Regions from separate parts of the Rossellomorea sp. y25 genome, predicted to be linked through region 1. Evidence: riboswitches for the same ligand, from Rfam matches in the RefSeq annotation. Region 1 holds a riboswitch; each other region holds the start of a gene.
The links. A riboswitch is a leader RNA that binds a small molecule or an ion and turns the genes downstream of it on or off. The one in region 1 is predicted to bind S-adenosylmethionine.
Positions count from the first base shown of each region.

Region 2: linked by a shared signal. The riboswitch ahead of mmuP (S-methylmethionine permease) and the one ahead of AAEM60_RS19695 (homoserine dehydrogenase) in region 1 are both predicted to bind S-adenosylmethionine.
Region 3: linked by a shared signal. The riboswitch ahead of mtnK (S-methyl-5-thioribose kinase) and the one ahead of AAEM60_RS19695 (homoserine dehydrogenase) in region 1 are both predicted to bind S-adenosylmethionine.
Region 4: linked by a shared signal. The riboswitch ahead of AAEM60_RS22205 (sugar ABC transporter substrate-binding protein) and the one ahead of AAEM60_RS19695 (homoserine dehydrogenase) in region 1 are both predicted to bind S-adenosylmethionine.

Region 1 covers NZ_CP145886.1:3,886,364-3,892,132, reverse strand. The annotation lists gene AAEM60_RS19710 (helix-turn-helix transcriptional regulator) at 1-704, shown strand, start outside; gene AAEM60_RS19705 (hypothetical protein) at 745-1,005, shown strand; gene AAEM60_RS19700 (DUF2254 domain-containing protein) at 1,049-2,434, opposite strand; SAM riboswitch class I at 2,695-2,804, shown strand; gene AAEM60_RS19695 (homoserine dehydrogenase) at 2,965-4,212, shown strand; gene AAEM60_RS19690 (aspartate kinase) at 4,386-5,582, shown strand; gene AAEM60_RS19685 (L,D-transpeptidase family protein) at 5,660-5,769, opposite strand, start outside.
Region 2 covers NZ_CP145886.1:1,142,364-1,148,132, forward strand. The annotation lists gene AAEM60_RS05660 (YdiU family protein) at 1-564, shown strand, start outside; gene AAEM60_RS05665 (isochorismatase family protein) at 694-1,266, shown strand; gene nei (endonuclease VIII) at 1,361-2,185, opposite strand; SAM riboswitch class I at 2,324-2,429, shown strand; gene mmuP (S-methylmethionine permease) at 2,524-3,936, shown strand; gene mmuM (homocysteine S-methyltransferase) at 3,905-4,855, shown strand; gene AAEM60_RS05685 (glucoamylase family protein) at 4,926-5,769, opposite strand, start outside.
Region 3 covers NZ_CP145886.1:1,744,162-1,749,930, reverse strand. The annotation lists gene AAEM60_RS08730 (pyridoxal phosphate-dependent aminotransferase) at 1-282, opposite strand, end outside; gene AAEM60_RS08725 (carbon-nitrogen family hydrolase) at 404-1,186, shown strand; SAM riboswitch class I at 1,290-1,446, shown strand; gene mtnK (S-methyl-5-thioribose kinase) at 1,563-2,744, shown strand; gene mtnA (S-methyl-5-thioribose-1-phosphate isomerase) at 2,763-3,809, shown strand; gene AAEM60_RS08710 (metalloregulator ArsR/SmtB family transcription factor) at 3,860-4,456, opposite strand; gene AAEM60_RS08705 (methylated-DNA--[protein]-cysteine S-methyltransferase) at 5,099-5,560, opposite strand; gene AAEM60_RS08700 (PAS domain S-box protein) at 5,575-5,769, opposite strand, start outside.
Region 4 covers NZ_CP145886.1:4,457,452-4,463,220, forward strand. The annotation lists gene AAEM60_RS22195 (ABC transporter permease) at 1-685, opposite strand, end outside; gene AAEM60_RS22200 (sugar ABC transporter ATP-binding protein) at 654-2,189, opposite strand; gene AAEM60_RS22205 (sugar ABC transporter substrate-binding protein) at 2,206-3,291, opposite strand; SAM riboswitch class I at 3,738-3,844, opposite strand; gene AAEM60_RS22210 (CTP synthase) at 4,078-5,682, opposite strand.

The DNA of each region.
Region 1 (5,769 bases):
ATATTTATTCCAATCCTGAAGCCTATTATCACATGTCAGTTGGCTATCAAGATCTTGGGCAACTTGACAAATCCCTACGATATAGTCAGCTGGCTCTGAACTATTTCAAGGAAACGTTTAATTTTACAAGGTGCGTAGATGCTGCTACGATTCAGTTGGTAGCGGAAGGCAGAAGCGAAGGAGCGAGTCTGGCGTCGTTAGTAGAGAAATATGACGAGTTGATCCAACATTGTGATAATCTCCATGATCATAAAAGAAAAGCCGTTCTTCATCTGAATTTAGGGAATCTTTATCGAGACGTAATGGAGGATAGAAAGGCGAGAGATGCATTTCAAATGGCATATGGATTATTAAAGCATGAGTCTGATAGAGATATATATTTAAACAGCCTCTTTGGTTATATTGATAGTTCCATGAATGTAGACGATTCAGCAAATAATGAAAAATATGCAAGTTTAATAGAAGAAGGACAGGCATCTGTGACAGATATGAAAAATCCCCAAATGGAAACTTTTTTTACGATGCTTGAGATCAGGGTCCAAGAGGGAGAAGAAGCATATTATCAATATATAGAGAATGTCATCATCCCTCTATTGAAGGAAGAAGGGCAATACGCTAAGTGCAACTATTACATTCAAAAGCTCTACAATCATAATCGAATGGATGGTAGAGAGGCAAAAGGAAAAGAATGCGTTTTAAGCTGACGGTAATATGATTAGAAATGACACAGAAAGGAGAGATTTGATGGAAAACCCGGATCGATTAATTTCATCATTTGATGAGGTGACATTAAGTGATTATAAAATGCCCATCATCTGTATTTATTCCAGTCCCAAAGATTATCAAGGCATGTTTGTAGCAAGGCTATTCGATGTCAATCAGCCCACTCATTATATTTTGATGAGACCTACATTAGAAGCAATCAGAAGTGAAATTCCAGAACGTTTCTCGCTAGTACCGAAAGCACAAGGGGAAGATTCCAGTATCGTCGAAACATGGATTTAATTCCTGGTAAAAAAGCTTCATCTCTTTTATGAGATGAAGCTTTTTACGTGTTTTTATTAGCAGAAGGATAGAATTTACTTTCGATTTTCTTATATTCTCTAAGGTTTTCAGTTAGACGTGCCAGCTTATGAACTTCCTGCAGAAGAAAGGTTTTATCTAATTCGTAAATGACCTCCCTTTCAATATGATCAATGGTATTACAGGCGAATTCCCATATGGCTTTGTGCTTAGAGGGGTCAATGGACTCTGCAATAAGAGCGAGTGCCCGAACGATGTCAGTAATGATGAGATGATTTTCTTTTGCATAATGCCTGATATAGCCAAATCCCCGATATAGATAGTATTCAAATGCTTCTGTCTGGAGAATGACTCGTATTTTTCCTTCTTGATCGATTAAATACGGGGTGAAGGATAGGTGATCTTCAACTGTTATCATCAGATCGGCCATTTGATCAATCGTATTGGAGGCTGTTTTAGGATCATCATTTCCAAGGGATTTGATTGCTACTTCTGCAAGCTTATGAATTCCCATTTGCAGGTCTTGAATTTCCGTCTCCTTATGGCCCATTTCGATAAAGTCGAGATAGTGATTAGTAGAAATATCCTTGGTTTCAGGTCCCCAAATGCTCACCAATTCATTCCCCGCCAAAACATAATCCCCGACTTTATAGTGGAGCTGTATGACAAGTTGATCATTTTTTGCCGCTTCAATCATTCCATGAAAATCAATCAACTGTATATATCCCGACTCTCTTGACTTCACATGAATGATATTCTCCTTATAGTGCTCCATTATATCGCCGGTGTTTCTAGTTCGGTGGGCTTCTAGGTCATGTTTCAGCGTTTGATTGATCATCACCTCAGAAACCTGCTTCATATTGTACGTAATATTGTGCACCTGCATCCAAGTAGAGGCATGGTTAATGAAGAATATAAAAGTGACTGCAGTAAGGAATGCAAGTCCAATCGTCATGATCGGGGCAGCAACAAACAGTTCTTCCTTTGAATTTCCGATAAATAGAAAGAGGAGCAATACATATACAAAACTGCCATTGAAAATTCCAAGGGCATGCTGCGTTTGTTTGTCCGAAATGAAATCCAGGAGCATCCTCGGTGAAAATTGACCACTGAACATCGTTAGTACAACAAGCAGCGAATTCAGGGTGAAAGCACTGAGTGTGAGAATGCCCCCGATGAGTGTACTGACAAGCATGCGTGTAACAGATGCATCCATACTTAATAAATCAAATGTATACTGAGAGATGTCAGCATATAAATCTAAATAGAGGGTGAGTGCTACAAGGAGTATGGAAAAACAAATATAAAAGAATGGCATATACCAAATGGTCAGTCGGATCTCTCGCATTCGTTGCCGTTTTGACATGAGCAGATATTTTCTGATGGATAAGGGAAGCAGTTTTTTCAGCATAATAGATTCGGTTCCTTTCAAATCAAGGGATATGGATTAGTTTTCCCTGCCAGATCATGTTAAAACGTCTCTCTGCAAATTAGATTTATAGGCTTCTAGATGGAGTCGAATCTTAAGTAAACCAATAGGAATTACCCTACCTATTGACATTAGAAAGAATTTTTGAAAAATACCAAAAATGGTATTGACGAAGGAATGAATCCCCTATATAATCCAATTCATACTCAAATAGCAAGTAATACCAAAACGAAACGATATATCTCTTATCAAGAGCGGCGGAGGGATAGGCCCGATGAAGCCCGGCAACCTACAGGATCAGACTGTAAAGGTGCCAATTCCTACAGATCTATACGGATCTGGAAGATAAGGGGAGGAGCATGATTATTTAGCCCTCTTCTTAAAAAGAAGAGGGCTTTTCTGTATACCCTCTTTCTTTCCCACATTGCTCTCTTCGACTCTCAGGGTGGATCTTCAAAGGAATGAATCAAGCAAGTGAAAAATTGAAAAAAAGATACTTAGGAGGCTGAAGCATGTCAACGATAAATGTGGCACTTCTGGGGTTTGGAACAGTCGGGCAAGGAGTCTGTGAAGCCATTGATACCCATCAGGAAAGAATAAGGGAAGTCCTCGGTAAAGAGGTAAAGGTAAGGGCCATCCTTATTAAGGATCCTGTTAAACAACGAAACATTGATTCGTCAATTAAGGTCACAACGGATTTTCAAGAAATTCTGGATATCCCGGATCTTCATGTGATCTTTGAAGCAATCGTAGGTGAAGAACCGGGTCATACGTATTTAACCAAAGCCATCGAGAAAGGAATTCATATTGTCACAGCAAATAAAGCCATGTTTGCTAAATATGGTCCGGATCTATTGGAAAAGGCGAGAAATAATGGGGTAACCATAGGTTTCGAAGCGACGACAGCGGGGGGGATTCCCGTGATCGGCAGTATCAGGCAGCTTCTTAAGGTGAATGAGATTGAACGGGTTCAAGGAATTCTGAATGGGACGTCCAATTTCATCTTATCGCAAATGAGAAAACGTGGAATCTCCTTTGAGACAGCGTTAAAGCAATCCCAGGAGAAGGGGTATGCTGAAGCTGATCCGACCAGTGATATTGAAGGCTATGATGCTTTCTATAAACTTCTCATTTTAAGTCAAACGGCATTTGGCAGGCAGCCGGACTGGAAGGATATCAGACGAAAAGGAATATCACACCTGACTGCAGAATGGCTTCAAGCAGCGGAATCATTTCGATTGCGATTTAAGCATGTAGGTTCCCTTGAACGGGATTCTTCAAATCATATCACGGGTGAAGTCGAACCAATCCTTGTCCATGACACCCATCCGTTTTACGGTGTGGAGGATGTGGAAAATGCCATCTCGCTAAAGGGCAGCCTTGTAGGCAGGATCACCCTGCTGGGTCCCGGGGCCGGTAAATTACCTACCGGAAGCGCCATGGTAGAGGATTTTCTTTCATTGATAGAACGGAAGTATACGGACTCTGCCCAAAGCACAGTGAGCACCGGGGAAGTTCATCAAGAGAGCAGCCACCAATGGGTTCTGAGGATCCGTGAAAATGAAGATTATCAAAGCTGGATCCCATCGTTTACATTAAAGGATCGCATTCAGCTGGACGATTACTTGTATGTTTTTGTTGAAGGTAGCAAAGACACACTTCAAACTCTTCTAAGGACACATGACGATATTCAAGCCGTTTCTATTCTAAAAGAAATTCCGTTGGAAAATGAGGTGAAAACTGGCGTCGCCGTTTCATAAAAAAAGTATTAACCAAGTATCATATCGATCGTTGTTTAAAGGAAATGTTTATCACGATGTTGATTGGAGCGGCAGATGCTTGACTCCCGAGGGAAGCGAGCACCAGGAGCGGAAAGCAGCCATTAGTGAAAAATAGCTTCAAAAAAAGGTCTGATAGAAAGTAGGGGGATCACTTGAGTATTATTGTTCAAAAGTTTGGTGGAACCTCTGTTGGTTCTACAGATCGAATCAAACGGATGGTCTTCAATGTCTTGAAAGAAAAAGAAAAGGGGCATGACGTTGTCGTAGTGGTTTCAGCTATGAATAAAACGACTGATACCCTCGTGAAATTGGCAGGGGAACTTTCCACAGAGCCAAGCAAGAGAGAAATGGATATGCTCTTAAGCACTGGGGAGCAGGTGACGATTGCCCTTTTGACGATGGCCCTCGAACATCAAGGAGTAGAAGCAGTGTCCCTGACAGGCAGGCAGGCGGGGATCCGAACCGACGGAGTATTCGGAAATGCGAAGATTACCTCAATCGATACGCATCGGATCAAAACGGAGTTATCAGACGGACGAATCGTCGTAGTAGCCGGCTTTCAAGGGATTACGAAAGGAGGAGAGGTGACCACATTAGGGAGGGGCGGTTCGGATACGACGGCAGCTGCTCTTGCATCGGCGTTAAAAGCCGTCAGATGTGATATCTATACAGATGTGGATGGTGTGTATACATCGGATCCCCGGGTCGTTCCCCTGGCATCGAAAATTGATACCCTCTCCTATGAGGAGATGCTGCGCTTAGCCACCATGGGAGCGGGTGTCCTGCATCCAAGAGCCATCAAACATGCGAGGGAACATCACGTGCCGCTTGTTGTTTGTTCCAGTTTGAATGAGGGGCGTGGAACCTTGATCAGTGGGAAAACTCATAGAAATGCTTCAATAGTCGGAGTGGCCCATCAGGAAGACATCTCTGTTCTCACAATATTTGATTGCCAGGGAGGAGAGTCATTGATTCTTTATGATCTCGATTCACACCATATCGAGACAGAAATAGTAAAGTACGGGGAAAACCTTGTCCTCATCGTTAAAGAACAGGATTTTCAAGCAGTAAAGAGAATCGTCGAACAATATAATCAGGCCTACTCCCATATAGAACAAAGAGAAGATCTATCTAAAGTATCTGTGATTGGACGCATCAACTCATCCCATGAGGTGAAAGAGAAGGTTACCAACGTTTTTCATGACTACCATATTTCAAAGGTGTCTATATGGGAATCTTCAGTAGGATTAAGTGCTCTTGTGGAAAAAAGGGATGTGGAAAAGGCGGCCAGAGTCCTTCATATGCACTTTGGACTGGATTATATAGAAACAAAGAGAGCTGTCTTATAAAGGAAAGAGTGGTGATGCCATCTGACTGTCACCACTTCCCAAATGGAGAAGTGTATAGGCATCCCTATACACTTCTTCTATGGACTGATCAACACAGGTGTACCGATCGGAATGAGGCCTGCCAACTCCTCAACGTCTTTATTATACATGCGTATACACCCTCTGGACACGGCATTCCCAATGGAAC
Region 2 (5,769 bases), 1.9 Mb from region 1:
AACCTTGCCCGATTTGCCGAAAGTTTGTTGCCGATTCTTCATGATGAACAAGAAGAGTCGCTGAAACTTGCTCAAGATGCTGTGCTGGAATTCCCTAAGCTGTATGAAGCTCGCTGGCTCGACGGAATGAGAGGGAAACTCGGTATTTTCAACAAAGAAGAAGGGGACGAATCCCTTGCAAAAGATCTTCTGGGATTAATGAAAGAGAATCGTGCCGACTATACGAATACATTCCGTTCATTAACAAATGAGGAAGAAATCGATCTGTTTAAAAATACTGAATTTATTCAATGGAAAGAACGCTGGGAAGAAAGACTAAACAGGCAAAAAGAATCGAAAGAAGCAACTCATCAGTTAATGCGAAAAAGCAATCCGTCGGTGATTCCCCGGAATCATCGTGTGGAGGAAGCGTTGGAAGCTGCTGTGAAAAGCAATGATTACAGCGTAATGGAGCGTTTGCTTGAGGTCCTTAAGAATCCTTACCAGTACACGACAGAACAGTGCGAGTACACCAAACTCCCGGAACCATCTGTTCGTCCTTACCGAACGTATTGCGGTACATGAAGAATGAACCTGTAACAGGAAGCCCAAAAGGTTTCCTGTTTTTTTTGTGTGTAAGAGGACTTTCTCATTGATAAGTCGAAACTATTCAAAGATAGTTGAGGAGAAAATGGAGATAAAGGAGTTTTTCTATTGAACCAAGCATTGCTCGTGATTGATGCCCAGCAGGAATTAATTGAAGGAAATGAAGGGGAACAAGCTGTATTCCAAAAAGAGAGGCTGATTGAAACCATCAATCGGGTCATCCAAATGGCAGCCGAAGCGGGTGCTCATCCCGTCTTTATACGGGATAAGGATGTCGGAGGCGGGGAAGGTGACGGATTCCAGGTTCACAGGGACATCCATGTTCCGGACAACGCTGTTGTGTATGATAAATTAGCGACAAATTCGTTTTATGGTACGCCTTTATTAAGCTTTTTAAAAGACAATAAGGTTGAACATGTCGTCATCATGGGCTGCCAAACAGAATATTGTATCGACACCGCTGTTCGGTATGCAACGGTTAATGGATTGGATGTAACCCTGGTATCGGATGGTCACTCAACGAAGGATTCATCCGTGTTGAAGGCTGAACAAATCATCCAGCACCATAACAAGGCTTTGTATGGTCATTATAATGTAGATCATTTCTCCGACGTCAGACAATCCGATGAAGAGTTGTTTCAGCCGAAGCATGATTATTATCGGGAGAAATACGGAATGTAGAATAGAAGAGCTCATTTTGTCAGATCTGATGAGATGAGCTTTTTACTGTAACACAGTTATCTTTGTTCATGGGAGGCGAGGGGGTGCAGGGAACCTATCTCCCAACCTGACATACCGGACAAAAATACAACCGCCTCGAAGCTGCGACCGTCTTCTCAATTTCACTCCCACAAATAAAGCATGATGCTCCTTCCCGATTGAATACCCAATGTCGATATTTTGAGCGCTTCTCTCCTTGAGCTTTTAACTTATCAACAAGTTCAAGATCGTTTGTAATTCCCCCAGTCTTATAGGATTGCATCATTAAATGAATGATTGCCTCTGATGTTTTCATCAATTGATCTTTCGTACAGTCAATCGGACGGAGAGAAGGGTGGATGCCTGCTGCAAACATGATCTCAGATCTCAAATAATTCCCGATTCCTGCTACAAACCCTTGATCTAATAAAAAAATCGACCACTTTCTTTTGTAGAATCGTTTGTCTTTCATTCTTTGGAGCAACTCGTCCGCTGTTACTTCTTCACTCAAAATATCGGGTCCCACTTTTGCAACGAAAGGATGCTCAGGTACCTCTTCATCACGTAGGACTTCAATATCAGATGCACTGTAAAGAAGTGCCGACTTTTTCTCATTATGTAGAGCCAATCTGAGCTGGCGGTTTGTCTTCGGATAATTGTAAAGGTTCCTGATGTACCACTTTCCATAGAGTTGATTGTGTGAATAAATGGTGTAGCCATTGTCAAAGCGGATAAGCATGGCTTTTCCTTTCGTATCCACTCTGGTCACGATCGATCCTTTTAAAAGGTCTTCGTACTCTTCTAAATGAGGGAAGGCAAAGTACACATCTTGTACGTTTTTATTTTTAAGAGCGCGCTCTACTCCATCTGCAGCTCTTCTGATTTCCGGACCTTCTTGCATGGCAGTTTCTCCTTTTTTAGTATAGTTGTTCCCTTTTTTCTTTCCGAAGTAACATTCGGATAGGCTGGGCTGCTCATCTGTTTCATGTTCTTGACATTATTCCAATATATTGATAAAGTTTTAAAAAATCTACATATTTTCTTATCCAGAGAGGTGGAGGGACTGGCCCTTTGAAGCCTCAGCAACAGGTCTGTGAAGATACTGTGCTAATTCCAGCGGGTGATTCAAACCTGATAGATAGGAGCAATCTTTTATTTGTCGGTGACGCACTCGTTCAGGGTGCGTTTTTTGTTTGTCCACTTATTCCACAATATATTCAGGAGGAAGGGTGTTTTTTTATGGAACACGCAGGTCAGAGTTTTAAAAGGAAGATGAAGACACGGCATTTGGTGATGCTGTCTCTTGGAGGGGTGATCGGAACCGGGCTATTCTTGAGTTCGGGTTATACGATTCATCAGGCTGGACCGTTTGGGACGATCCTTGCTTATTTGATTGGGGCGCTGGTTGTTTATCTTGTGATGCTTTGCTTAGGCGAGCTTTCTGTCCATATGCCGGAGACGGGATCCTTTCATAGTTATGCTGCAAAGTTCATTGGTCCAGGCACCGGTTACACGGTGGGCTGGTTATATTGGCTGACATGGACAGTGGCATTGGGGTCGGAGTTTACGGCGGCTGGCTTGATGATGCAGCGCTGGTTTCCTTCGATTAGTGTATGGATATGGAGCGCGGTCTTTGCTGCGTTGATTTTTGGACTTAATGCATTGTCAGTGCGGTTTTTTGCTGAATCTGAATTTTGGTTTTCTTTAGTAAAAGTGATTTCGATTGTTGCGTTTATTGTGATCGGGGCAGGGGCGATTGTCGGGTTCATCCCTCTCGGTCAATCAGAGCCCGCTCCGTTTTTCTCGAATATCACAAGTTCAGGGTTGTTTCCGAATGGGGCATTTGCCATCTTGATGACCATGCTTGCCGTGAACTTTGCCTTTTCAGGAACAGAATTGATCGGGGTTGCGGCGGGAGAAACGGAGAATCCATCAAAATCGATTCCTAAAGCTATCCGCACCACGCTTGTGAGATTGATCATCTTTTATGTAGGGACGATTGTCGTATTATCTGCTTTATTGCCGAGCCAGTCAGCCGGTATATTGGAAAGTCCTTTCGTAGCGGTGCTAGGACGGATTGGAATCCCATATGCCGCCGATATCATGAATTTTGTTATTATAACGGCCATTTTATCAGCCGCAAACTCAGGTTTGTATGCTTCTTCCAGAATGCTATGGTCGCTGGCAGATAAGCAAACCATCTCACCGATCTTTGCCAAATTGACTGATAGGGGAGTCCCTCTCAATGCGATTGTATGCAGCATGCTGGGAGGGGGACTGGCCTTGCTTTCAAGCATCATTGCACCGGGAACGGTCTACATCGTATTGGTTTCGGTCTCAGGCCTTGCGGTAGTGATCGTGTGGATGAGCATTAGTGCTGCCCAATTTCTATTTCGAAGACAGTATATAAAGGAAGGAAACGATGTGAAAGATCTGGCTTATCGGACGCCGCTCTACCCACTCGTTCCCATTGCGTCATTTCTGCTTTGTCTAGCTTCTTGTATCGGCATTGCCTTTGATCCCACTCAGAGGATAGCCCTTTATTGCGGAATCCCGTTTATCGTCCTTTGCTATGGAAGCTATTATCTAACACAATACGTAAAGAAAAGAGGAAAAGGTTATGTCGAATCAACTGAAGCTAAATCCCATTGATAGTATTTTACAAAAACATTCCCCACTGATTTTAGATGGAGCATTAGCCACAGAGCTGGAATCCCATGGCTTTGATTTAAACGATTCCCTTTGGTCTGCCCGTATACTTCTTGAAAAACCGGAAGCGATTGAGAAGGTTCATGCTGATTATTTCCGTGCAGGAGCCGATTGTGCGATTACAGCCAGCTACCAGGCAACGGTGGATGGTTTTAAAAAGCGAGGAATAGAGAAACCTGAAGCGCTGGAATTAATCAAGAGAACGGTTACTCTTGCCAAACAGGCCCGGGATGAATTCTGGAAGGAAGAGAAGGGCAATGCGAATCGGCCGAAACCAATCGTTGCAGGTTCTGTAGGACCTTACGGGGCATACCTTGCTGACGGCTCTGAATACGTTGGGAACTATGGAGTAAGTGATCAACATTTAGCAGATTTCCATTTTCCAAGAATCCAGGCATTAGTGGAGGCGGGTGCTGATTTGTTGGCATTCGAAACCATCCCGTCCTTGCAGGAAGCAAAGGTACTGGCTTCACTTCTGAAAGAATTTCCAGATACCTGCGCCTGGCTGTCTTTTTCATTAAAGGATGGAGAGACGATAAGTGATGGAACGGGGATTGAAGAGTGCGCGTGTGTGTTCAATGACGATGAACAAATCGCTGCAATTGGTGTGAATTGTGCACCAATTCCTGCGGCCAAGAAGGCGATAAGCGTATTAAGCAGAAACACTGACAAACCACTCATCGTGTACCCGAACTCAGGTGAGTCTTACAATGCTGAGACCAAAACGTGGCATGGGGAGGAAGGGTGCTCGGCGTTTGATGAGCAATCAGTAGTTTGGTACGAGGCAGGTGCCCGTATCATTGGTGGTTGCTGCCGGACGGATCCGGGTCAAATTGAGGCGTTGGCGAAGAGATGGAGGTAGGCAGTAACACTTAAAATACAAAAAGCCCAAGTAATACATCCACTTGGGCTTTTACATTATCTTCGCTACATTATTTAATAGAGAACGTCTCTTTTATCAGCAGGTCCTCAGGTGATTTCCCGATTTGATCTTGATGGAAGTAATCTCTGATGACTCCATCTTTTAAATAATTGACGATTGAGACCATTGTCATACCTTGATCTAAGGCGAGGTAGGCTTGTGTCACTTCACCTGTTTCCACATTGACTGAATCAAGGAAGCCGTATTTCCCGTACATATCGAAACGTTTCAACGCTTGGATGTTTTTGAACGCTTCCATCGGTGCGTATTCAAGTGCAAGGAAAGTGGCGTGTGGAGTGACAGTGCCATCTGACTTATAGCCGTCCATGCCTAATGGAGTAGCGGCAAATTCTGAATAGTTATCCGGTGTGGCTGCTGGTGACATGCCCCAGGCTGCATACCCTTGCTCTTTAGCATATTGAATCTGGATGTCTACATGACGCTTATTGTTCAAGCCAAGTGCGTTCTTCCCGAGTTCTTTCTCCTTCAGTACAAGCTGTGGCATCAATGCTTCAAACATGCTTCCTCCCCAGCTTGGTACATATTTAGTGCCCTTGTAGCTGTAATGTCCTTCGAAGACATCTACGCCGTCATATGTTTCTGTATATCCTTCAGGAATTTGAGCCTGCCAATCCCAGCTTTCAGGCATGGTGCGGAACATTCTCCACCAATGTTCTTCCGGTACGTCCTCTTTCCCGATGGCGATGTAGCTTGCTACGCGTGGTTCAGTATAGAAGGCACCATAATGATGAGAAGTATAGCTCTCGGTTGCTACATCATATCCGCCCCGCATTTGTCCTACTTCCGGTGTGTAAAGAGTGGAATAATCCATGTCCTCTACTAATGCGTGGGTC
Region 3 (5,769 bases), 2.1 Mb from region 1:
CGAATCTACTTTTACACCGTATTCACGGAGGTAGAAGGCGGCAATCGCCTCTTTAAATGACGATAAGCCACGGAATGGAGGATATTTATGATTCGATGGTGAAGCAGCTGCTTCTGTCAGTTTTTCCACAATATGTGGAGGAGTCGGCTGATCCGGATTTCCCTGCCCTAAATTAATGACATCATGTCCCTCTTCCACAACCGCATTCACTGTACTTGCAAGGGATGCGAAAAATTGTTCAGGTAATAAATCTAAACGTTTTGCCTTACTAAAGGTTTTCATATACTCACCCACTACATTTTTTTGAAAATTAATTACTTTCAAATTCTAGTCACAAATGATATAACGGAAAATAAAGAATGTAAAGGAATAAATTCCAAAAGTCTATAATGAGGTGAAGCAAATGATTCAAAAGATAGGTCTCGCACAAATGGATATTGTGTTCGGAAACCCTGAAGAAAACAAGAAAAAAGTAGAACAATGGGTTAAAAAAGCGAAGAATGACGGCTGTGATACAGTTGTGCTGCCTGAGCTTTGGACGACTGGATATGACCTTACAAGAATGGATGACATAGCTGATAACGGTGCGAAAGATTCATCTTCTTTCCTGACTTCTCTATCAAAGAAATATTCCATTCACATTGTAGGTGGTTCTGTGGCAAACAAAACACAGAATGGGGTGAGCAATACACTTTTAGTTGCGAATTCCGATGGCAGGTTGGTGAAACAGTATTCAAAGCTTCACCTTTTCAAGCTAATGAATGAACATCATTATTTACTTCCTGGACAAGAAGATGGCATGTTCACCCTTCAAGAAACAGAGATGGCAGGATTGATTTGTTACGACATTCGTTTTCCGGAATGGTTCAGAAAACATGTACTATTGGGAGCCAAGATTGTTTTTGTCGTAGCAGAGTGGCCAGCAGCACGAATTGATCACTGGCAGACCCTCTTAAGGGCACGAGCGATTGAAAATCAGTGCTTTGTAATCGCCTGCAACCGTGTGGGCAGTGACCCGAACAATGAATTCGGCGGTTGTTCCCTCATCATTGATCCCTGGGGAGAAATTCTTTCAAAGGGATCTCAAACGGAAGAATTGGTTTCAGCTGAAATCAATTTACATGAAGTAGAAAGAGTCCGAAAACAGATTCCGATATTTCAGGATCGAAGACCGGATTTTTATTAGAAAGGTTATTTCTTTAAAAAAACCGTTGACATGGAAAATACTTCAATGGTACCATTCAATTCATATGGAACATTCTGAAAGTTTAATTAAATAGCGTACGCAACTCTTATCAAGAGCTGGCTGAGGGATTTGGCCCTATGAAGCCCAGCAACCGACCATAATACCGTATTAAAACGGGGCGCAGTAAGCGCCGGATTGACTAATCCAGTAAGGCACGGTGCTAATTCCAACAGAAAGATTATCTTTCTGAGAGATAAGAGGCGACGAAGATACCTTCTTCAAGCCTCTTTCGAACATGGAAAGAGGCTTTTCTAATGCCACGGAAAAGCCTCCATAACACTGTACTCATAAGGGTGTACTAAAAGGAGGAACGAAAATGGCAATTACTAAACTCAATACGTATCAACCACTAACTGAACAGTCGGCAATTGTGCTGGCCATTCGTTTAAGAATTTTTGAAGATGGAACTCTCTTGACATGTAAAGAAATAGGAGACGGCAACTTAAACTTGGTATTTCATGTAGTAGAGAGTGAAACAGGTAAAGGAATCATTATTAAGCAAGCACTTCCCTATGCAAAGGTTGTAGGGGAAAGTTGGCCATTGACAATCGAACGGGCAAGAATCGAAGCCGGTGCTCTAAAGCTTCAACGATCATTTGTAGGGGATCTGGTTCCTGAAGTGTACCACTCAGATCCTGCACTTGCGATTACGGTAATGGAGGATTTGAGTGCACTGACGATTGCCCGGGCAGGCCTTATCAAAGGGGAAAAGTATCCACAGCTCTCCCAAGACATCGGAACTTTTTTAGCCAATACACTGTATTTCACATCTGATTATGCCCTTCATCCTTTCAAGAAAAAGGAATACGTGAAAGAATTTTCAAATCCTGAGCTATGCAAAATTACTGAAGATCTCGTATTTACTGATCCTTTTTTCAATAGTGAAACCAATGAATTTGAGGAAGAGTTATCTCAAGATGTTCAAAAATTATGGGAAGATTTCACTGTAAAGCTTGAGGTGGCAAAATTGAAAAAGAGCTTTCTGACTGAAGGGGAAGCGCTACTGCATGGAGACCTTCATACTGGTAGCATCTTTGTAGATCAGAACCAAACAAAAGTGATCGATCCCGAGTTCGCCTTTTATGGACCGATTGGCTTTGACATTGGACAATTCATTGCAAACCTCATCTTCCAGGCGGTTTCAAAACCTGAAGAGAAGGATACGATTCTCCATCACATCCAGAATACCTGGAACGTCTTCTCTACGACGTTCTCCAAACATTGGATGGAAAGCCGAGATGCCTACACGAAAGTAAATGGCTACCTTGAATATGTATTGGAGAAAAGCTTTCAGGACAGCATCGGCTTTGCAGGATGTGAATGTATCAGAAGAACCATTGGCCTTGCTCATGTTGAAGATTTGGAGAGCATCGCTGATCAGGAACAAAGAATAAAAGCTAAACGTATTTGCATAGCTCTTGGAAAAGAACTGATCGTGAAACGCAAACAGATCCAGTCCATTGAGGGACTCATATCCTTAATACAGTCACATTCTTAATGAATAAAGGAGATTGACATGACACAAACACTTACAATTCCAACTTCACTAGAGTGGCATGAAGATTATTTACTGATTCTAAATCAACAAAAACTGCCTAACATAGTGGAATACAATAAACTCTCGACCATTGAAGATTATTATGATGCGATTATCACCCTAAAAGTGAGAGGGGCTCCTGCTATTGGCATCACGGCGGCTTACGGATTAGCCCAAGCAGCCTGTCAATATGAAGCGAATACCCTAGCAGAATTCATGGACCTCTTTCATCGGGACAAGAAATACCTCATTGAATCACGGCCTACTGCAGTCAACTTGGTTTGGGCTTTAAATCGCCTGGAAAAGGTATTAGAGCATATATCTTCGGTTAATGAAGCCAAAACCAATTTACTCCATGCTGCAATCCAACTTCATGCAGAAGACGAGGCAGTATGTCGTTTAATAGGAGAATATGGATTAAGTATATTGAAGGACAAACATAAGGTGATGACCATTTGTAACGCAGGTTCCATTGCAACGAGTAAATATGGGACGGCATTAGCCCCATTTCATTTAGGAAGAGAAAAAGGAAAAGCTTTTCAGGTTTACGCATGTGAAACGCGGCCCGTTCTGCAAGGGGCACGACTGACTGCTTGGGAATTACAACAATCCGGAGTTGACGTCACCCTCATCACCGATAGCATGGCGGCTCATACAATGAAAGAAAAAGGTATAGAAGCAGTCATCGTTGGTGCTGATCGCATCTCTGCCAATGGGGATACCGCAAATAAAATCGGAACGTCCATGCTTGCCATTCTGTGTAAACACTTCAATATTCCTTTTTATGTTTCTGCTCCATCCTCCACTTTCGATCTTTCAATCCGAAACGGTAATGAGATTCCGATTGAAGAAAGAACCCGGGAAGAGATCACAACAGTAGGTGGAACATTGATTGCACCAGAAAACGTTCCTGTTTATAATCCCGCCTTCGATGTTACTTCTCATGAGTTGATTACAGGCATTATAACGGAAAAAGGTGTTCTCTACCCTAGCTTTGAAGAAAGTATTCAACAAACCATCGGTTAAATCCAAAGGAAGAGCAGGAGATCCCTCCTGCTCTTCCTTTTACTTCCTTGCTATTTCTCATACAGTTTTGACGATGCCCACATCTCCCTCGGGTTCACTTCGTATATGCCATTTTCCCGATACATAAACTGATGAATAATAAATTCTCTTCTCAGGGTTGCAAAGTCCTCATGAAATTGTTGAATATATTCATTCAAATCTTTTTCCTTATATTTTTCTCCCACCTTTAATCCTTCCACCATATGTTCCAATATAAATAATTTCTTTTTTTGTTGAGAAGGAATATTTTTGATTCGTCCATTTTTCTCAAGGAAATTATTCTTTACCTTCTGTTTTTCTTTCAATAACTTCTCTGACATCACATTTTCCCCTTCCTCTTCCTGAGCAAACTGATGAAGAACATTTCCATGATGACTCAAAACCTTTTTATTCAAATAGTAGTAAACCGTGTTCTTCTCTCTTCGTGAATAAACAAGATTGCACTCTTTCAGTTTCGTTAGATGATGGGATATTGTCGGGGCAGTGAGTCCCAGTTTTCCCGCAATGGCTCCCACATGTAAGCTTTCAGATGCCAGTAAATAGACAATCTTGATTCGGGTAGCATCACCCATCGTTTTATGAAAAGCTACCTGTTTACTTAATTGCAAAAGGTCTCCTCCTCACTATTTAGATTACCATCTAATTAGATGATAATCTAAATAGGGTTGTAATTCAATCACTAATTATAAAAGGTTCTTTTCTTAAACTTTGTTGCTTTTGAAAAAGCGAGTAGTGGGTTGATTTCCGCTCCAGGTGCTCGCTTTCCGCGGGGCGTGAGTTGAGCCTCCTCGGGCTTTGCCCTGCGGGGTCTCAACTTTCCCGTTATTCCCGCAGGAGTCGAGCACCTTCCGCTCCAATCAACTTTCTAAGTGTGAGTTTCTTACTCTAGACTAATATAAATATCATAATTGTTTAGAATACAGCATTTTTCAAAATGTACAGTAGATTTTAGCTGGTATAGGACAAACTGTTTCATTCAATTGTTTATTAGCATAAATAAGCTGTGTCACGAAAACTCTTATACATGGTGAGGGCTGCGTAGACTCCATTTTGGTCGTTCCGAGACCCCGTTCGGCTAAGCTGAGGAGGCTCGGCCGAATGCTAGCTGCAAGTGGAGCAGTTCCCTCACCACCTAGTACACGCTAATTGACAGAGCCCTGAAGAGCTTATGTTAAAAAGCAACAATCTTTGAGAAAAGAGCGGTATAAAAAAACAGGCAACCTCCATTTGGAGGATGCCTGTTTTTCATTCTATTGTTCTAACAACAATAAGGTTTCTTTCTTATCCACCTGCTTACCGGCATAGCCTGTAAGTGTTTTATTCTTTCCAATGACCCGGTGACATGGGATGATGATGGGGAAACGATTGGCTTTATTCGCTTGTCCTACTGCCCTTACAGCTTTAGGTCTTTGAATCGCTTGGGCTACATCCTGATAAGACCAGGTTTCACCAAATGGAATCTGCTGCAGGATTTTCCATACTTCTTTCTGAAAAGCTGTTCCTTCTATCTTTAAAGGAAGATCAAATTCCCTTCTCTCTCCTTTAAAAAATTGTCTGATTTGTTCTTGTGCAATTTTTAATATCGGATGATCCGTATCAGAATCCGCTTTCCCCTCATCTTCTATAAACTGTACTGAAATAAGATAGCTCTGATCTGCTTGAAGCTCTAGTTTCCCAATTGGGCTCTCCATCACAATTGCATGAAATGACATTATACTGGACTCCTTTAAGATTTAGGTAGATAAATGTGGAAGATGGTTCCTTCTCCGACGATACTCTCAACCCGAACGCTTCCTTTATGCTCTTTAATAATTTTAAAGCTTACCATTAGGCCAAGTCCAGTCCCCCGTTCCTTCGTAGTATAGAACGGTTCGCCAAGCTTTTTAATTTTATCCTTTGAAATCCCGCCTCCCTGGTCTTT
Region 4 (5,769 bases), 570 kb from region 1:
AGAGAACGTAGGCAATCAACTTCACCCGGGTCACCCTGACACCTGATAAGCGTGACGCTTCTGCGTTACCCCCTGTCATATACAAAATGCGCCCCCATCTCGTGAAATGCATGATCACATAGACGATTCCGACCAACACGAGCATGATCCATACCGGTACCGGCAATCCGAGCCACTTTCCCTGGCCGATCCAGAGGAACGCTTCTGAAAATTCCCCCGGGGCTGTCCCGCCAGTTGTCATCGGCATATGATTGTAGATCGAGTACCCTTCCGTATACGTCCGATGAACACCTGAAATAATATACATGGCCCCTAATGTAGCAAGCAAATCCGGAATTCCAAATTTAACGATCAACAGCGAATTGAATAACCCGACTCCCGCTCCCACCAACAATGGAACAAGGAGCACGATCCACAACGGCGCTTCATACCAGACCATCAATGAAGCCGTCACAACGGTAGACAGGGAAACCGTCGATCCCACTGAAAGGTCAAAGCCATCGACGACGAGAGTAAAGGTTACCCCTAATGCCACTAATGTGACGATGGAAATCGAGCGGAGAATGTCTGATAGATTTCCATAGGTGAAGAAAAATGGATTATATAAGCTGAAAAATAGTAGAATCGCGGCCATCAACACGATGGCCCCGTATTTAAATAGTAAGTCGAGTATCTTGCCTTTCATGCGCTTGGATCCCTCCTGAAGCATAAAACAATATGAGTTCTTGAGTTGCTTCTTCTTTTGTCAGTTCTTTGACGATCCGGCCATCATACATGACGAGTATCCGGTCCGAGATCGCCAGGATTTCTTGTATTTCACAGGAAAAGTAGAGAATACCCTTCTCTTTTTCTGCAAGGGATTGAATCAGGGAAAATATCTCTTTCTTCGCTCCCACGTCCACGCCCTTCGTCGGTTCATCAAATAAAAACACCGAAGCTTCATCGGACAGCCATTTCCCTATTGAAACCTTCTGCTGGTTTCCTCCGCTTAAAAAGTTGGCCTGGATTCTTTCATGAGCGGTTTTAATTCCAAGGGATCGGATTTTTTCACGGGCCAGCTCACGTTCTTTGCGACCGTTGATCCATAACCAGTTGGAGACTTTTCTTAAAGAAGGAAAGCTAAGGTTGTGCTGAACGGTTTCATGAATGAACAACCCTTCTTTTCGTCTTTCTTCCGGAACAAGTGCCAGACCATTTTGAACCGCATCCCGGGGAGAGTGAATCCTCAGCTTCTTTCCTCCCAGAAAATAGTCACCCGATTCTACCTGAGAGGCTCCGAATAAGGCTTTGGCAAGCTCGGTTTTTCCCGCTCCCACAAGCCCGACCACTCCGACTACTTCTCCTGCCTTAACGGATAAATGGATATCCTTCACCTTTTGTCCGTCTTCGAGCCCCCTCACTTCGTAAAGCGTTTCACCGATCGGCAGCGTTCTTTTCTGAAACTCTTCTCTATATGTTCCTCCAAGCATGGCTTCAATGATCTTGTGAGAGGTTGTTTGTTGTGTTCCAAACGTTCCAATGGTCTCTCCGTCTCTCATGACCGTGATGCGATCGGAAAGCTGAAATACTTCCGGGAGCCTGTGAGAGATGAAAATGACCCCTACTCTCTCTTTCTTTAAATCTTCTATGACTCGGAATAACTTTTCCGTCTCAGAAGAACTTAAAGGTGCCGTTGGTTCATCCAAAATCAATACTTTCGCTTGTTGAAGCAGGCTTCTGGCAATGAGCACCAGCTGCTTTTCAGCGAGACTTAAGTGTGACGCAGGCTGACCGAGGGGAATGGTTTCTGCCCCGATGCGTCTAAGCGCCTCCGACGCTTCTTTCTTTAATGACTTTTTAGTAATAAAGAAGAAACCTTTTTGTGAGAACTGATCAAGGACGATATTTTCCGCTACAGAAAGTCCAGGGACAATGGCCGTGTCCACTTCCTGGTACACGCAATGGATGCCATGCTCCTTCGCTTCTTTCGGAGATTGATAGTCTCTTTTTTCAGAGTGAAGGATGATGTCTCCGCTGTCCTGCACATAGGCTCCTGATAAAATCTTCATCAGCGTACTTTTCCCAGCACCATTCGCCCCCAAGAGGGCATGGACCTCCCCCTCTTTCACATCGAAGCTTGCATTCTTTAGGGCTTTCACTCCTGAGAAGGTTTTATTGATATTGATCATTTCTAACAGTGGAGACGTCATCTCTTTTAACTCCTTTCTACTCTTTGAACGATCCTTCAAGCGTTTTTAATTCATCTGTATAGCCTTGCTCACTTGCTCCCCAGCCATCTACATGCTCGTGTAATTGATCTGTGGTAATCGTTTCTTCAGGCAATGCTTCTTTTTCAATAAATACCGGCTCAAGCTTTACTTTCTCAGGCGTTTCCTCGCCATTTAGCTTTTGATATAAAAACCGGACCTGCACGCGTCCGATATCTTTCGGATCAACGGCTGCCGATGCCACCCACGGGCTTCCATCTTTTTGAATGATTTGCAGGTCTTCATCACTCATGTCGATTCCATATACTTTGATTTCATCTCTCCCTGCCGCTTCGATTGCCCGAACGGCGCCTTTTGCAAATTCATCCCAAGCAGCCCAAACAGCATCGATGTCACCTTTGTTCGGATACTGTTTCAATATGGCCTCCATTTGAGCCTGTGTATCCAGTGCTGTATTCTGAGTAGCCGCTCCAAATGCCGCCACCTCTTTAATATCAGGATTTTTTTCTAAAAACTCCTGATAGGCTACTTGGCGTCTTTCCATCGGGGCAAAGCCTGCAACCCAAATTTTCACGATCTCACCCTTACCGCCAATCTCATCTGAAAGCTTCGTCAAGGTTTGTTCAGCCATTTGCTGATCACCCTGTTCGAGGACCGTCACCTCTTCTGAAGCAACATCCGCATCGAATACGACAACCGGAATGTTTTGTTCCTTCGCTTTTTCCACCCCTGATTGCAGTGCTTCTTTCGTTCCATGATCGATGAGGATCCCATCAAACTTTTGATTGATGGCCGCATCCAGGTTAGAAGACATTTTTGCCAGGTCCCCTTCAGACGTAAATACTTGAATCTTGCCCCCAAACTTCTCTACCTGCTCTTTGACACCTTCTATGTATTGAGCGGAAAATGTCCCTAAATTGATTTGCATAATAAGGGCGATCTTTTTATTGGCCAATGGATGATCAGATGTTGCTTCCTTCTTCTCTCCACTGTCTGCGTCCGCTTCCTGGGATACCTTTGGCTGACAAGCGACTAAACTGAAAATAAGTGCGAGTAATACGAATAATGATGCCGTTTTTTTCATCTTTCTTTTCTCCTCCCGAGGTGATATGCCTCAATTTTTTAAAATATTCTTTTCATAAAAGATATTTGTTGTTTTAAAACCGGGATCTGCAAAGGCTCTGTCAACCAGTATGTGCTGGATGGTGAGGGGAACCGCTCCGCTTGCAGCTAGCGTACGGCCGAGCCTCCTCATCTTCGCTTCCGGGGTCTCGGCACGCCCGTTTTTCCGCAGGAGTCTACGCAGTTCCCCTCACCATCTATAAGAGATTTCCGTGACAGAGCTCAGTATTGACAGAGCAATCTAAAGGAAAGTATCCCTACTTTAAAGCTATTATCGACCTCCGTACACCTGGAGCGGAAATCAATCAGCACTTTCCCTTTAAAAGCAACAAAGTTCACAAAACATTCTTTGCAAATAAAAAAACCCCTTTTCCCAAGAGAAAAGAGGTTTATGTATAAATAAACGTACTCTTATCACTCAGGAAATTCTTCCTGCAGGTCTTAGCACCTTTCCGTCTAAACGGTAGGTTGCCGGGCGTCATCGGGCCAGTCCCTCTGCCAACTCTTTATAAGAGATTATGAAATTTGGTATAGTTCGCATGCTATAAACGATATGTTAACGATATGCGGGAATATTGTCAATATTCTTTTTTGGAAAATTTTATAGATGAGATAAAAGAGGAGTTCGTGAAAATTGTCGTTATTTGTAGAATGGTCGATAAATTCCGATTCCCCTTAAAAATCGGCCACCCCCACCCTAAAAAAAACCGCCCTCCCAAACCTGGGAGAGCAGTTACATAATCAAATCTTATTTCTCACCATACGCAAGTGACGCTTCCACGAAGTCTCTGAATAGAGGCTGCGGGCGTGTCGGGCGTGAAGTGAATTCAGGATGGAATTGAGATGCGACGAACCATGGGTGATCGCTTAGCTCGATGATTTCCACAAGACGGCCATCAGGGCTTGTGCCTGAGAAGATGAAGCCGGCTTTTTCCATTTGCTCACGGTAGTGATTGTTGAATTCGAAGCGGTGGCGGTGACGCTCATAAACCACTTCTCCGTCGTAGGCCGCATAGGCTTTTGAACCTTTTGTCAGCTTACATGGGTATAGTCCAAGACGCAGTGTCCCACCAAGATCTTCGATATCCTTTTGTTCTGGTAAAAGGTCGATGACAGGGTATGGCGTTTCAGGATTTAACTCAGCAGAGTGAGCTCCTTCCAATCCAAGAACATTACGTGCGTATTCTACAGATGCCAGCTGCATACCAAGGCAGATTCCGAGGAAAGGTACCTTGTTTTCACGGGCATATTGAGTCGCAGCGATTTTCCCTTCTACTCCACGGTCACCGAAGCCACCTGGTACAAGGATTCCATCTACATCTGCCAGTTTTTCTGCTACATTTGCGTTGTCGATCAGCTCAGAGTTCAACCATCTTACTTCGATGTCGCTATCGAAATGGTAGCCTGCGTGACGAAGGGCTTCCACTACTGAGATATACGCATCCTGCAGTTCAACATACTTCCCTACCAGGGCGATTCTTGTTTTACGGGACAGGTTTTTCACTCTATCAACGAGTTCATTCCACTCGGTCATGTCTGCTTCGTGGCAATTAAGCTTCAAGTGCTGACATGTGATTTCATCAAGCTTTTGATCCTGTAGTGCAAGTGGTACAGAGTATAGTGTATCTGCGTCCATTGCTTCGATTACAGCATTTTTATCAATATCACAGAATAACGCGATTTTGTCTTTCATGTCTTGAGTCATTGGCATTTCTGTACGCACGACGATGACATTTGGCTGTATACCAAGACTGCGAAGCTCTTTTACGCTATGCTGAGTCGGTTTTGTTTTCATTTCACCAGCTGCCTTGATGTAAGGTACAAGTGTACAGTGGATATACATCACATTGTCACGGCCTACATCGCTCTTGATCTGGCGAATGGCTTCAAGGAATGGCAGAGATTCGATATCCCCTACTGTTCCGCCGATTTCCGTGATTACGACATCTGAATTGGTTTCGCGTCCGGCACGGTATACGCGCTCTTTGATTTCATTCGTGATGTGTGGGATAACTTGTACCGTTCCACCAAGATAATCACCGCGACGCTCTTTCTTCAGTACAGTTGAATAGATTTTACCCGTTGTCACAGAGCTGTATTTCGTTAAGTTTATATCAACGAAACGCTCGTAGTGACCTAAGTCAAGATCCGTTTCTGCACCATCATCGGTTACGAATACTTCACCGTGCTGATATGGACTCATCGTTCCTGGATCCACGTTGATGTATGGATCAAACTTCTGGATCGTGACGCTCACTCCACGGTTTTTCAATAGTCTACCAAGGGACGCTGCTGTGATCCCTTTCCCTAGTGACGACACTACGCCGCCTGTTACGAAAATATACTTAGTCATGTATATGTCCCCCTTCAAAGTAAGTTTGGTTCAAAAAAAGTAGAGGGTGTCTCCTATGTATTCATGTCATGAATTTATCTTGTTCAA